2 regions of the Paenibacillus sp. GbtcB18 genome follow, and region 2 is predicted to be linked to the other one. Evidence: riboswitches for the same ligand, from Rfam matches in the RefSeq annotation. Region 2 holds a riboswitch; the other holds the start of a gene.

Region 1 (7,860 bases), on a different contig from region 2:
TTTCCGGGTCCGCCCCGAAGCGGACGGCCAGTTCACGGGTCTGCTCGCCCACCTTCATGCAGTGCTCCGCGGTTTTGCGGTGTCCGTTTGCGGTGAGAAAAGCATACACATCTTTTTTTAAATCGCCTGACAGTTCCGGTCGTACCAGATGTTCGTAAACGTTCATTTTCATCACTTCCCTTGTGTTTTATAAGGGCCACTCTGTAAGTATAAAAGGATATTCCAAGGAATTCCAAATAAACCTTTCCTAAAAATAAAAAAGTCCGCCGCACGCTTCCGTAAGAAACGCACAACGGGATGTATTCCGCAGCCGGAATTGGAGAGGCGGTCGCAGTTTTTTTTAGTAGAGCGCCGCATTGCGCATAAGGAAAAGAACTCGGAAGCACGCAAAGAAAAAGCCAGCCGGCAATCCCGGCTGACCTTCTGTATCCTTATCGCGCACGTTACTCTGCCTATACAGGCAGAAGATGCATCATTTTACGGGGAATTAAGCCCAATTCCCTTTGCGGAAAATCGGTTCGATCGTCCCGTCGGCCAGTTCGCCGTCAATGTCCATTTCCGCCGAGCCGATCATAAAGTCCACGTGGGTCATACTGTCGTTGAGGCCCGCTTTCGTCAGCTCCTCCACCGACATTTTCGTTCCCTCCGGGATGCTGAAGCCGAAGGCTTTCCCCAGAGCAAGGTGATTCGACGCGTTCTCATCGAACAGCGTGTTAAAGAAAATGATGTTGCTCGCGGAAATAGGCGATTCATGAGGCACAAGCGCAACTTCGCCCAGATGGCGGGCTCCTTCGTCCAGTTCGAGAAGTCCTTTTAACGCTTCATAGCCTTTCTCCGCCTGAAAGTCCACGACACGGCCGTTTTCAAACGTAAGCGTGAAATTCTCGATCAGATTCCCCTGATAGCTCAGCGGCTTCGTGCTGCGTACAACTCCGTTCGTGCCGTCTTTAAGCGGCGAAACGAACACTTCCTCCGTCGGAACGTTCGGATTGTACGCGTCCCCCTTCTCGTTCACCGTCGAGCCGCCGGACCAGATGTGCCGCTCCGGCAGCGTTACGCTCAGCTCCGTGCCCGGCGCCCGGTAGTGAAGCTTCCGGTACTGTTTGGCATTCAGCTCCTCCACTTTAGTACGGAGTGTCGCATTGTGCCGCTCCCAGACCTGAACGGGATTGTCCTGATCCACGCGGGTAGCTTTGAAAATCTCCTCCCATAAGGCGGCGACAGCTTTATCTTCCGGCAGATCCGGAAACACTTTACTGGCCCACCCTGTGGACGGAGCGGCGAGAATCGACCACGTCATCTTGTGGGAGGTCATGTATTCTCTCCATTTGGCAAGCGCTTTGCCCGCAGCCTTGGAATAAGCCGAGATACGTTCAGGCTTCACTCCTTGAAGCAGTTCCGGGTTGCCCGATTCGATGAGCAGATAGGCGCCGCCGTTTTCGGCCAGCTCTTCCACCGCCTGCGCTCTCCATGCCGGATAGGTATCGAACGAATCGTCGGGAGCAAGCGTGTATCTCAGCTTCGTAATCACATCGTCCATCCATTCGACGTGCACTGATTTCGCTCCCGCCTCGTACGCCTTTTGCGCGATAAAACGGGCCAAAGGGGCCTGCTGAATGGACGCATTCACCCATAAGGACTGACCGGGCTGTATGTTCAAACCGACTTTCACCGCTAACTCGGCGTATTTCTCCAGGTTTTTTTCGAATTGATTCGCCATATTCATTCTCCTTTGTTGGTAAATTCAATGCTCGGACTGCTCGTTATGTAGGTTCCTCTTAACTTGTTCGACTTTCGAAGCCGTATTCCTTGTGGCACGGCCGCAAAATGCCCAGGCGCAGGATCAATCGTTTTCTTTCCGGCGTTTCCGGAAGCGCCTGACTTTCATCAGGTTGCCGCACATCTTATCGTCGCACCACCGGGCCGTCCGGCTTCTGCTCTCGTCGAAGAAAATCCAGCGGCAGTCTTCGTTGGCGCAAATTTTGAGCCGCCGCACGTCTTCTTCCGCCAGCAGCCGCGCGAATGCGACGGCCACCCGGCCCATGACCGCGGCCCAGCCCCTATCGTCCGTCCTGCGCTCCAGCCGCCAGCCGCCTTCTTCCCTCACCAGAACCGGACGGGAAGGTACTTCGGCCATCGCTTCGTTCAGCCGGGCGATATCTCCATGAACAGGCTCCCTGCCGGAGATTGCGCATTCCGTGATCGCGCGCATGGCCTGCCGGAGCTCCCCGAGGGCGGCGCGTTCGCGGGGCTCTGGCGGAACCTGGGCATGCAGCTCCCACTTCTCGAGAAAAGCTTCCAGCCAGCCCGGCCGGTCCAGCCTGTCCTCGCTCCGCCCCGTTCCCCTCCAGTCGTACCACTGGCTGTTCATAAACTCTAAAGCCAAATTTTCCAAAGCAACCTCCGGATAAAGATTGAGTCTTTTTCCAATTCATGCTAAAATCCAAGTTGTAACCACCATATATGATTTAGATAGTTACAACGAATCTGTGCGAATTGTCCGCACATCGGGCAGGCTTATCGAACAACCTATCCACACATCATGACATCGTCTTTTTAATCTTACACCATTCTTAATTTAGGAGGAAATCGAATGAACGGATTGGATCTTCTTAAACGCGGCTGGGAACACGCTTACGGAACGGAAGACTGGTACGCCCCTCTGAAGGACGCCGTCAGCGGGATAAGCGCGGAGCAAGCTTCCTGGCGTCCGCCGGGTGAAGCGGGCAATACCATCTGGGAGACAGTCAACCATCTGGTCTACTACAAGCAGCGGCTGCTGGAGCATCTGCAGGGCGAAGAACCCGACAACTGGGCTCAAAACAACGACGTCACGTTCAAAACGCCCGATACGCACGGTTCCGAAGAAGCTTGGCAGCGGACGCTCGGGGAGCTCGACGCCGTTCATACCCGCATCGGAAGCCTTCTGAGCACCAAATCCGATTCGGACATGGACGCGGTATACCGCGATTCTCCGATCGGTTTCCGCATCAGCAGCATCATCCAGCACGATGCTTTTCATACCGGCGAGATCGTGCTGATCCGTAAGCTCCAAGGTTCCTGGCCGGCGACTCGCCACTACGAATAAAAGATCGGACCGTTTAACCGGCAAAAAAACCGTCTGAACCTCTTCTTTACAGAAGAAACTCAGACGGTTTTTTGTATCATGGCCGGAACAGTACATCTTGCTGTCCTTAATCGTTAAGCACTGCCGTCCCGCGAGGTTTCTCAAATCCGCTCTCTTACTTGTGCCAAAGCATCCCGCTTTATTTCTTCCGATTCTCTCAGCAGAAGCGTTCCTTTGTCCCTATACACGTTCCGGGTGTCATCGGACATGGTATTCAAGTTAATTTCCACCGTGATCCAGGCGGATTGTAGGGCGGCTTCCAGCATCAGAACGGCAATTCCCAAATCGGAGACCACATTCTTGTTGACTGCCGGGGCCAGGTCCGCCAACCGCCGCATGACCGCGAGGCACGCTTCCATCAGTTCAAGCGGCACAGCCGCCGCATAAGCGGAGGCTTCCCGGATGGCGAGACTCCGGGCTTCTTTCTCCGCGGGAGTGGAAGCCGGCAGCTTCAGCGCCTTCATGAACCCGTCGAATGAAGCCATATCTTTTTCCTGCAAGGATTCGAACTCCACGATGGCCTGCCGAAAAAGATCCTCATTCTGGAGCATCGCGGCCTCTTTATCATGGAACTTGGCCCCCGTTGTCAATCTGGCCGTCATCGAGCCCATGGATGCTCCGAGGGCTGCCGCCAGAGCCGCAATACTTCCTCCTCCGGGAACCGGCGACTCCGAAGAAGCCTCGAACAGAAATTCGCGAATGGACTGATCGTACACCCTCATTTAAGCCCTCCCTCCCCGATCTGCATTCCGACCGCTTTTAACAGATTTTCAAATAAGATCAGCGTCGTTAACGTCCCTACGCCTCCCGGCACCGGCGTCATCGCCTTTACCCGCTGCAGAGCATCCGGACTCACATCCCCCGTTATTCCCGTGTCCGTCTCGTTGATGCCCGCATCGACAATAACCAGATCCGGATGCACCATGTCCGCGGTAATCATCCCCGCCCTTCCGGCCGCTGTAATGAGGATGTCCGCGCCGGCAATATGACGCGCGAGATTCTCCGTGTGCGAATGGCATACCGTAAGGGTCGCATGCTCCCGCAGCAGCATAGGCATCAACGGCCTGCCGACGGTTTCGCCCCGTCCGACGAGCACCGCATGCCGTCCTTTCAGCTCGAATCCGAACTCCTTTAAGATGCGGATACAAGACTGGGGCGTTGCCGGGTACAGCCCTCTTGTGCCGAGGAAACAGGCAAGTTTGCTGCCGGGCGTAATCCCGTCCACATCTTTGTCGGGACGGATAAGCCCCGAAGCTTCGGACAGATCCAAATGCCTGGGCAGCGGAAGCTCCAGCATGATTCCGTGCACTCTTTTGTCTTCGTTCAGCTCCTCAAGATGTCCGAGCAATTCCGACTGCGTAATGCCCGTTTCGAATTCCGTCAGACGATATCGGATGCCAAGCTTATGAGCCGTCTTTTCCTTGGCTCTGGCGTAGTATCCGGAAGCCGGGTCCCCTTTTATGAGTACAACCGCCAGGGAAGGCTCTATCCCCCGCTTTTTCCACGCGTCCGTTTCTATTCGGATCGAGTCTCTTAACCGACCGGCAATATCTCCCGTTTTCATTATCATTCCCATGTGTTCCGCCTCCCGATTTATTGATTTCCCGCAAAAAGAAAACAAAAAAAGTATCCGCAGACCGCGGTTTCCCGTTATCTGCAAATACTTTCGCCCAGGCGTACGGCTATATTTCCCGTGTGCTCCCCCGTGGTTCCCCACGTTCCGCCAGTTACACACTCTTCCAGTGGCCTCAGTTTAGCACACCGGGCGTTCTGCGGTAAAGTGCGGGAGAAGCATTTTTTTCAAGGCCGTTTGCTGCACCGCCTCATTTACAAAGTTTGTACGTTTCCCGGCTTTCTGCTGCCGCGTTCTTTCACCATCGTTCTCGTGATAAGCAGCATGGAGACGACAATGAGCGCCGCGGGGATGTAAAAGATAGACGGCGTGATGCCATCAATAAGCAGCGGCAGGAAATAGCCGACCAGGGAAGCCATTTGGGAAATCACGACATACAGGCTGGCTCCGAACCCGGTTTTGTGCAAAAACATCCGCTGAACGTAGCCCATTGCCACCCCAAGCAGCACGGCCACGTAAAACGAATACAGCGGCTGCATAGCAAAAAAGAACGGCAAATAATCGACATTGGCGTACACCAGATAGACGATAAGGGCGAACAGGCCTGCGAATAAAATGACCGGCTTGAATCCGTATTTCAGCGCCCAATAGCCCGCCACTGTCATAAACAACAGTTCGAACACCGCCTGTGCGCTCCATATGTAAGACATCAGCTCCGGATTGCCGAACTTCTCGTTCACGACAAGGGGAAGATACAGTCCCCGGATCGCATCGGCGCACGACAGCATAAGGAGCGCGGCCAGCATAGCCAGCGAGAAGGGCTCGCCGCTCTTCTTAACGACCGCTTTGGAAGGTGCTTCCACCGTTTCCCGGTAAAACAGGAGAAGGACGAAGAGCGCCGTGTATCCCCCAAGATTGCCCCAGAGTACTCCGTAAAAGGTGAACCATAAGTAAATGTTCGCTCCCAGCAGCAATCCGGTAAAAAAACCGACGCTGAAAGACGCGCGCAGCCAGAGCTGCGAAATCTCCACGATGTCCGGCGCCAGCTTCGAGAAATGGTTCCGCGCCATGGCGAACATCTGTCCCATAATCATTCCGGACGGGGACGATGCGATTGACATGCCCACCAGCGCGGACACGTACCCGCCCGCTCTCATATAGATCAGCAGCCCGGCCGCACACACCACAGCAGCCGCCATGGGGATGATTTTCTTCCGCGGAATCTTATCGCTCAGAATGCCCACGCTGATCGTGAAAATCATATTGAGCACAAGCGAAATGGCAAAAATCGACGCGATCTCGCCTTTCCCCAGGCCGATCCCTTCTTTTAAGTAAATGGCGTTCATGGGCGCCAAAATCCCGACGCCGATTCCGTACAAAATCATCGCCAGGACCAAAACCCATGCTTTTTTGACGGAAATAAACAATTTGATGTCTGCCGCAACACTCATAACCGGCTCACTCCCTTCCTCTTCCGCATTCGTATACTTCTAATTCGTTTCTTTCGACAATTTCCCTTTTAATTCTAATTTATTTTCCAATTTATGATTTTCGCAAAAAAATATCCAAATTTCCAGGATATTATGGAGGAGATGTTTTACTATTTACACCATTTTATGTCTATAAATAGTTCTAAAGACCTACTTCCATTGCTTCTACCTTATACTATAATATGGATATGAGGAGGTGAATTGATTCATTTAGACATAAATTGACAGGAGGTAGATGCTTAAATTTTTGACAGGCAGGAATTAAAGCCATTTGCTGCTCTCGGTAGATAGCCATTCACTGCTTACGATGCCGAATCCTGACCTATCCACCAGAATCACTCTGGTTTGTGTCATTATGATTTTTTACGATTCGCAGCAGTATAGTTCTAAATTCCCTGTATTCCAAATTCAATTAAATCGGAGGTATTAAACTAATGTCCCAATCCATTTCATGGAACCGCTCTCTTTTTAAAGTTTCTCCTTTTCTCGTAGCATTTGCTGCGCTCGTAATCGGTGCCATCTGCTCGCTCGTTTTCGCTGAAAGCGCTTCCGCTCACGGTTACATCACAGGTCCGGCAAGCCGCGCAGCCCTCTGTAATCAAGGCATTAACAAAAACTGCGGAGCTATCGTGTACGAGCCGCAAAGCCTTGAAGCACCTGGCAGCTATCCTACAGGAGGCCCTGCTGACGGTCAAATCGCCGGCGCCGGCGCCGCTTTCCCTGAACTGAACGCTCAAACTGCAGACCGCTGGTCCAAAGTGAACATCAACAGCGGAAGCAACACGTTCACTTGGAAGCTGACTGCCGCTCACGCAACGAGAGAATGGAAATACTACATCACGAAAACAGGCTGGAATCCTAACGCACCTCTGAAACGTTCGGATTTCGAACTGTTCTGCTCCTTCAACGACGGCGGTAAAAAACCGGACCCTTCCACTTCCCACACTTGTAACGTTCCTGCCCGCAGCGGTTACAACGTAATCCTGGCTGTTTGGGAAATCGCCGATACGCCTAACGCTTTCTACAACGTAATCGACGTTAACGTAAACGGTGGCGGAACGGGTACACCAGACACTCAAGCTCCTACTGTTCCTGCAGGCGTGACTGCTTCCGGCGTAACAGCTAACTCCGTAACTCTGAACTGGAGCGCTTCTTCCGACAATGTCGGCGTTACGGGTTACGATGTATACCAAGGTTCCACTCTTGTAGGAACTTCCACGACAACCAGCTTCACGGTAACGGGCCTGACGGCTGACACTAGCTACACGTTCACGGTTAAAGCGAAAGACGCAGCAGGCAACACTTCCGCTGCAAGCTCCGCTGTAACGGCTAAAACAACTGCCGGCGGTGGCGGCACAACTGCACCTGCTTGGAGCGCAACCTCCGTTTACACAGCAGGCAACCGCGTTACTTACAACGGTGTCGTATACGAAGCCAAATGGTGGACTCAAGGCGAAACTCCTGGGAAAGCCGACGTTTGGAAAACCGTTTAATTCACTTAACAAGCAGGACCATCCGAAGCTCGTCTTCGGATGGTCTTTTTTATTTGGACAAGAGGAATCCGCCTGGCAGCACCACTCTCTTTTTAGTGTATTACGCGAAAACATGTTTAGCATCGGGCTGAACGGGTAATTTTCTGTAGAGCAAGCAACCTTACATTTGAGGAGGTA
Region 2 (7,860 bases):
GTTTCGTGTTCTGTGTCAAACCGAGTGTATTCGTCATAACAAACACCATCAGGGCGAGTGCGGACGTTACGGAAAGGTCGGCTGTCGGTGATTTCCACCAAGCCACAGAAGCATGCTTGCCTGCTTGCTCCAACTCATGAATACGGGCATCCGTCAGCACTTGCTGACCGAACAGCGTAAACCCCTGAGTATGGTCGGTTACGATACCGAATGGGAGACCGAGAAGGTTGGAGACAAAGATAAACATAATTAATGTCAATCCTAACGAAATGTAGGACTTTGCCTTGCTGAGCGGCATCGTACTCGCAATCGTGTTATGAACGAACTCAACGACCCATTCCATAAAGTTTTGCATTTTGGAAGGTTTGTCGACGGACAGGTTCCGCACGGACAGAAGAGCCAGGACTAAAACAACCACGCAGGATACGATAATCGCCAAAAAGGTTGAAATGTCAATATCGATACCATTTTCGAAGTGTAGCACGGGAAACTCATGCATTTTCCAATTTCACCCCTTTCCATGCATTACGGTTTGTGTGGACGACTCAAAATGCCGACTAGCAAAAGTATAAATGGAACCAAAAAGCAACCAATAATGGTTGAGGCGATATCAAGGTGTTGTGGAAATTTAAGCGCAATCATAACAGCAAGGAGCACTGTAGCCAGACGGCTTAAAAATCCGAGACTCATGCGCTGTGCGCCCCGCTCCGCAACGGTTTTGCCGATCAAATCGACTCTGCGCTGAAGGAGCAAAGCATTGATGCCGCTTGCAATAGCACCTACCAATAATCCTGCAGCTACCGTGCGTACGGAAGGGACAAGCGCCCAGACCAGTAAACATACGGCGAGAAGCAGAAATGCGATACGCATAGCTTTCTTGAGCAGGTCATTCATCGGGTTCCTCCAGAAACTTCTTAAGCAGCATGATGACCGTAGCGATCCCCGCGAAGAGACCGAGCATCACGCCTGCTACTATCCAGCTTCTCGGACCGCCAAAACGCTGGACTGCGAAGTTCGCGGCGAAGTAGCCGAGCATGGTACAGATAGCGATATCAAGCCCGAGTGCGCCTACAAGGCCGGCCGCCCTCCAAGGATTATCGCGGTTTCCTTTGTTTTTCATGGCTTTGACCCCTATCAATCCTCATATATTGTATCGGAGCAAAGTCTACTTTGTCAATTCGTATAAAATCAAACATTTCGTGAACAGTACTGCCGAAATCCCTTGTATATCAAGGGATTTCGGCATTTAAAACCAAACAGTGGAACTGTACAGTGTGACCTTTGTCATTGCATCGTCACAATGTCGAAAGAGATGCGTTAAAAAGAGTCCGGTTTTTCCGTTTTATAGCCGAAATGGTGTAGGATTCCCTGCACGATTCTGCGGGAAGCTTGTCCGTCTCCGTAAGGGTTCGCAGCGCCCTTCATGCGATCATACGTTTGCGGATCGGTGAGCAAAGCGCGTGCACGCTCGTAAACTTTCTGTCCGTCCGTACCAACAAGCTCCAAAGTACCGGCTTCCACGCCTTCCGGACGTTCCGTAGTGTCACGAAGCACCAGGACAGGTACACCGAACGACGGAGCTTCTTCTTGAAGACCGCCGGAATCCGTCAGGATCATGTAAGCGTGAGGGTAGAAGTTATGGAACTCGAACACGTCGAGCGGATCGATCAGCTTAATTCTCGGGTGGTTGCCCAGAATCTCATAAGCCGGTTCCTTAACGGCCGGGCTCGGATGAACCGGATACACGATGGCAACATCTTCGAATTCGTCCGCAATGCGCTTGACCGCGTTGAAGATCTGGCGGTGCGGCTCGCCCTGCGCTTCCCTGCGGTGGGCCGTCATCAGGATGAGACGCTTGCCCTCCGCCCACTCCAGGACCGGATGGTGGAAGTCCTTCTTCACCGTGTACTGGAACACGTCCGTAACGGTGTTGCCCGTAACATAAATCGAATCTTCCGATTTATTTTCTTTGCGCAGATTGCCAGCCGACCAATTGGTCGGAGCAAAATGCAGATCTGCGAGAACGCCCGTCAACTGACGGTTCATCTCTTCCGGATACGGCGACATCTTGTTCCAGGTTCTCAGGCCCGCTTCCACATGGCCGACTTTGATTTGCTGCAAGAAGGCCGCATAGCTGGCAAGGAAGGTGGTCAGCGTATCGCCGTGTACCAGAATCAGGTCCGGCTTCGCTTCCCGGAAAACGGGCTCCAGGCCTTGAAGAACCCGGATGGTGACTTCGTTGAGTGTTTGACGGTCTTTCATGACGTTGAGGTCGAAATCTGGCTGGATGTTGAACAACTCAAGCACCTGATCCAGCATTTGACGATGCTGGGCCGTTACGGCCACGAGTGATTCAATCTGTTCCGGATGCTTCTGAAGCTCCAAAATAAGCGGAGCCATCTTGATGGCTTCCGGTCTTGTACCGAAAATCGTAATGACTTTCAACCTTTTCATGAACGTACGTCCCTCCAAAATACTTTATTTCGTACCGAATAAACGGTCGCCCGCGTCTCCCAGACCGGGAATGATGTACCCATGATCGTTCAAATAATCGTCGATAGCGGCCACATAGATGTCAATGTCCGGATGCTCTTTCTGGACGGCTTCGATACCTTCCGGAGCGGCGATCAGACACATCAGCTTGATTTGTACGCATCCGCGGTTTTTCAAAGCAGTGATAGCCAGGTTAGCGGAACCGCCCGTCGCCAGCATAGGATCCACGACGATCAATTCTCTTTCCTGTACATCTGTGGGTAATTTCACATAATACTCGACAGGTTGGAGCGTCTCAGGGTCCCGATACAACCCGATATGGCCGACTTTCGCGGCCGGAATCAGATTCAGAATCCCGTCCACCATGCCGAGTCCCGCGCGGAGAATCGGAATAATGCCGAGCATACGTCCGGAAATAATCCGGCAGTCTGCAGTCGCTACAGGCGTTTTGACCTGGATGTTCTCCAACTGGATATTACGCGTAATCTCGTACGCCATCAAAGTGGCGACTTCATCCACCAATTCACGGAAATCCTTGGTTTTCGTATTTACATCTCTTATGTATGTGAGTTTGTGCTGAATCAAGGGGTGGTCGCAAATGAACACCTTACTCATAGTATTCCTCCCGAATATCGATCTGGCTGATCTGGATGTCTTTCCAACTTTCCACAAACCTCGTTCATTATATCATATGTCTGTTTATATATCCTCCCCAAAAAGCACACTCCCTTATGACAAGAATCCGCTTTTGTATGAACAATCCGCCCTCTTTTTTTTCATAAAAAAAGGAACCCTTTGCGGGTTCCCGTATTCACTAACTACTCTGCTGGAAAGCAGATTGTTTTATAGGAAAGAATTAATATTCCAATCCCGTGTACAGCGGGAATTTGGAAGTAACTTCTTTAACGAGTTGGCGGGCTTGCTCGTGAACGGATGAATCGCTCGGATTTTTAAGCGTCATGGCGATAATTTTGGCGATTTGCTTCATGGCTTCCGTATCCATTCCACGGGAAGTCGCGGCAGGCGTACCGATACGGATACCGCTGGTTACGAACGGGCTGGTCGGATCGAACGGGATCGCGTTCTTGTTAACGGTCACGCCCACTTCATCAAGAAGATGCTCGGCGTCTTTGCCTGTGATGTTCAAGCTGCGCGTGTCGATCAAGATCAGGTGATTGTCCGTACCGCCCGAAACGAGGTTGATGCCTTCGGCCGTCAAGCCTTCAGCCAGCGCTTTGGCATTATCAATAACGTTCTTGCCGTACGTTTTGAAGTCGGCTTGCAGGGCTTCTCCCAGCGCAACGGCTTTAGCGGCGATGATGTGCATCAGAGGTCCGCCTTGGGAACCCGGGAATACGGCTTTGTCGATTGCGGCAGCCCATGGCTTGCGGCACAGAATCAAACCGCCGCGCGGTCCGCGAAGCGTTTTGTGAGTCGTTGTCGTGACGAAATGGGCATGCGGAACCGGGTTCGGATGCAGACCTGCCGCAACAAGACCCGCGATGTGAGCCATATCGACCATAAACAGGGCGCCTACTTCGTTCGCGATTTGGCCCAGCTTCTCGAAATCAATGATGCGCGGGTAAGCACTTGCTCCTGCAACGATCATGCGTGGTCTGTGTTTGAACGCGGCTTTACGGACATCGTCGTAATCGATGCGGGAATCCTGTTCGCTTACGCCGTAAGCTACGAAATTATAAAGGATACCGGACGCGTTGACGGGGCTGCCGTGTGTCAAGTGTCCGCCATGCGCCAGGTTCATACCCAGAACGGTGTCGCCAGGCTTAAGCGCAGCCAGATAAACGGCCATATTCGCTTGAGCGCCGGAGTGAGGCTGTACATTGGCATGCTCGGCCCCGAAAAGTTCCTTCGCGCGGTCACGCGCGATATCTTCGACGATATCGACATACTCGCAGCCGCCGTAATAACGCTTGGACGGGTAACCTTCCGCGTATTTGTTCGTCAGCACGGTGCCCATAGCTTCAAGAACTGCCTGGCTTACAAAGTTTTCGGAAGCGATCAGCTCGATTTTGTCGCGTTGACGGCCAAGCTCCAAGTTCATAGCCTCAACGATTTTCGGGTCCTGTTTACGCAAAAATTCTACCATCTGTAACAACCTCCCATGGATTTAAAATCAAAATCAGTTTCGCTTTGTACGAGCCGGATAAACAGGAAAAAAGATTCCACGTTTACCACGGCTCCAGACGCATTATTCGCAGTTGTCGCTGTCTGCCGAACTTCCCGGACTTGTCCGGGGAGATGCAGCAGCGCCGGGGAATACGGGAATGCCCGGGCTCTCCGGGACAGCTTCGTACACTGCCCGCTGCCCGCCGATCAGCTTCGGACGCGTATATGCCATCGTCACGTGTGCCTCGCCCACCCGTTTCACGGGCGGACGCACAGGGACGGCTACCCGGCGGAGATGCATGCCGATCAGCGTGTCGCCGATGTCGATGCCCGCATGAGCGGCGATCTCTTCCACGACGCAGGCGCGCTCCAGGTGCCGGTAAGCATGGGCGGCCATTGAGCCGCCGGCCTTGGGCACCGGCACTACATTCACCGGCTCCAGCCGGGCGTCTTGCTCCACCAGCGCTTCTTCGACGACAAGCGCGCGGTTTAAATGCTCGCAACACTGGAAGGCGAGCCGCAGCCCGTGTTCTTCCGCCACCCGGACAGCGGCGGTGAAAATGCGCTCGGCCGCTTCCGGCGTACCGGACGTGCCGATTCTCTGGCCACGGACCTCACTTGTCGAGGTACCGAAAACGACGATTTGGCCGGGCCTTAAGCCGCCGGCTTCGATCAGCGCCCGGAAATTGGCCTCGACAGCAGGCCCTATTCCGTCCAGCCAGGCTTGCTCACCGTCATTCATACGATCACCTCCATTTATTAAAATAGAGCTCCTTACGGATGAATCGTATTTTTCTCTTCCAAAAGCTTCACTTTTTTCAGGCGATTCTCATGACGTTCGCCGTGCGAAAATTCGGTCTCAATCCAGATCTTGACGATTTCCTGCGCCACGCCGGGTCCGATTACGCGTTCTCCCATAGCAAGCACATTCGTATCGTTGTGTTCCCGGGTTGCTTTCGCGGAGAACATATCGTGCACAAGCGCGCAGCGGATGCCCGGCATTTTGTTGGCGGCAATGGTCATGCCGATGCCTGTACCGCAAATCAGAATACCTTTGTCCGCCTGCCCGTTAAGCACCATATCGCAAACCGGAACGGCGTAGTCCGGATAGTCGACCGATTGTTCACAGTTGCAGCCGACATCCTTCACTTCATGACCTAACGATTCCAGGTAAGGAACGATAACATCTTTAAGCCGGTATCCGGCGTGATCGGCGCCAATTGCAATTTTCATTGAAAAGCCCTCCTCGGGTGGGAATAAACTGCGTTTGGCTCTATTATAACCCAAACCGATCAGACGAAGAAAAAAAACGGCAAATTCCGACTTTACCTGCACCTGTAAACCGCTATGAGACAATGAAAAAAAGAGCATGACACGCGTGTAAATACGCATGTACTGCTCTTTTGCCCAGGCGACCGGCCGTATACCCCGATGCTCCACTGTGGTTACACCCACTCGTCGCCAGTTACATCGGGTCTTCTTTTATGCCCCTATCTTACCGTATTCCCGCAAAACTGTAAAGCCGCTAAAAAATGAAGATTATGTTAGCCACCAAAGGGTACTGCGGCCGTCGGTACGCTCATCGGCTTTCCTTTATCTTTTGAACCAGTTTAACGAGTGCTTCCTCGATTTCTTCCGCCGTATGACGGTAAAGCTCCAACGAGCCGCCGAAAGGATCGGAAATATCGTAATTCGGAAGTTTCTTTTCCAGGTGTATGAGTCTCGTCCGTTCTTCTACCGTAATTTCTTCGGAAAGGGCATGCTTGACCTGCACTTCAGCGATCAACCGCTCCCATTCCTCGGCAGCCGACACGACTTCGGGATCGTCTTCCACAAATTCCTTCAATGTATGTGTTTTATCCGCCGCCTGCGGGAACCGCTGAATCACGGCGCGTTTATGGTCTTGTGTCATCGTTAAGATAAGATCGGCCCAATCCACGTCTGCGGATCTGAGAAGACTGGAGCTGATGGAGGCTTCACAGCCTTTTTCACGCAAAACAGAGGAAGATTGCCGGGAAATCGGACTTCCGTCGGAAGCAAAAACCCCTGCGGAACGGATATGGACTTCCAGGTTATCCTGCTGGGCCATATGGCGCAGAATCCCTTCAGCCAGCGGGCTTCGGCATGTATTTCCGGTACAGACAAAAAGGATCTGTTTCATGTTCCGTCTACCTCCCTACAGAGTATTCGAATGAGTTGAGTTGTTCCGCTCTCTATTATTGTACCGCTTTTTTGAAATCAAGAACACTTTACAACTTTACAGCAGAAATCTCAGACCGAACAACAGCAAAATCACCCCGCCCAGCGCCTCTCCGTACTCACCGATCCAGCTTCCCACGTGACGCCCCAGCATAAGCCCCAGAATCGACATGCCTCCGCCGAGCAATCCGAAAAGCAGCACCGTCAAAACCACATCCGTTGCGAAAATACCAAGCGAAACCCCTACCGAAAAAGAATCGACGCTCACGCTTAACGCGAACAAGGTCATTCCCCAAAAGGTACGATGGTCGAAAGCGGGATTATCTTCTCCTCGGAAAGAGCTGTAAATCATATGGGATCCGAGCAAAATCAGCAGACCGCCCCCGGCCGCCACGGCAACCTGTCCGAGTAAATTTCCGAGGTAGTGGCCCGCATACATGCCGAGCAGCGGCATGAGGATATGAAAAAGACCGATCACAATGCTGATTTTAAGAATATGCAGCAGGCGTATACCCCTCATTCCGATTCCAATCCCTAAAGAAAACGCGTCAAAACCAAGCGCAATAGCCATGATGAAAATCGTCACCAGTTGGCCCCATACGAAAGATGACACGCCCGCCAGTGCCGCCATTGGTATTTCCCCCTGTCCGCTTTTTCTCTCTCAAGATATGCGGACAAACCGGGAAACATGCTATGGACTTGTACTTGCCGGCATAACGGTACAGGCGGGTAATCTGTGGGCGGCATTCGAGCTGAAAAGGATACTTGGCCTTCCGGAACTTTTGCACCTTGGCGACGCTTCGGCATACGGCACGTTTCCGCTTGTACGGATCAAACAGCCCGAAAGCGTTTCAGCGTGTACCGATGCCCCTTCTGCCGCTTATACGCGGATGACTTCCTGACCCGCCGCTTTCAGCAGCCGGTTCATGACAGCGCGGCCTATTCCCGTGTCGGGGCAGCCTTCCGCGAGAATATACGTCGCTCCCTCGCGGTCGAACTGCCGGAGCGCGGCATACAGCCCGCGCGCGATCGTCTCCGGCT

Evidence for each region. Region 2 has a riboswitch for ZMP and ZTP ahead of rpiB (ribose 5-phosphate isomerase B). Riboswitches for the same ligand answer to the same signal wherever they lie in the genome.
Region 1: it holds a riboswitch for ZMP and ZTP, as region 2 does, so the genes downstream of both, KVT34_RS12765 (bifunctional 5,10-methylenetetrahydrofolate dehydrogenase/5,10-methenyltetrahydrofolate cyclohydrolase) here and rpiB (ribose 5-phosphate isomerase B) in region 2, are expected to answer to the same signal.

What each region holds. Positions count from the first base shown of each region.
Region 1 is NZ_JAGXJX010000003.1:547,299-555,158, forward strand. It holds gene KVT34_RS12740 (HD domain-containing protein) at 1-166, opposite strand, end outside; gene KVT34_RS12745 (aminopeptidase) at 488-1,720, opposite strand; gene KVT34_RS12750 (CGNR zinc finger domain-containing protein) at 1,844-2,395, opposite strand; gene KVT34_RS12755 (DinB family protein) at 2,594-3,088, shown strand; gene KVT34_RS12760 (cyclodeaminase/cyclohydrolase family protein) at 3,229-3,849, opposite strand; gene KVT34_RS12765 (bifunctional 5,10-methylenetetrahydrofolate dehydrogenase/5,10-methenyltetrahydrofolate cyclohydrolase) at 3,846-4,703, opposite strand; ZMP/ZTP riboswitch at 4,789-4,868, opposite strand; gene KVT34_RS12770 (MFS transporter) at 4,955-6,151, opposite strand; gene KVT34_RS12775 (lytic polysaccharide monooxygenase) at 6,625-7,683, shown strand.
Region 2 is NZ_JAGXJX010000010.1:43,660-51,519, reverse strand. It holds gene atpB (F0F1 ATP synthase subunit A) at 1-499, opposite strand, end outside; gene KVT34_RS24455 (ATP synthase subunit I) at 526-894, opposite strand; gene KVT34_RS24450 (AtpZ/AtpI family protein) at 887-1,120, opposite strand; gene wecB (non-hydrolyzing UDP-N-acetylglucosamine 2-epimerase) at 1,318-2,454, opposite strand; gene upp (uracil phosphoribosyltransferase) at 2,479-3,108, opposite strand; gene KVT34_RS24435 (serine hydroxymethyltransferase) at 3,350-4,600, opposite strand; gene KVT34_RS24430 (TIGR01440 family protein) at 4,703-5,362, opposite strand; gene rpiB (ribose 5-phosphate isomerase B) at 5,395-5,853, opposite strand; ZMP/ZTP riboswitch at 6,019-6,099, opposite strand; gene KVT34_RS24420 (low molecular weight protein arginine phosphatase) at 6,200-6,781, opposite strand; gene KVT34_RS24415 (manganese efflux pump MntP) at 6,878-7,450, opposite strand; gene KVT34_RS24410 (L-threonylcarbamoyladenylate synthase) at 7,700-7,860, opposite strand, start outside.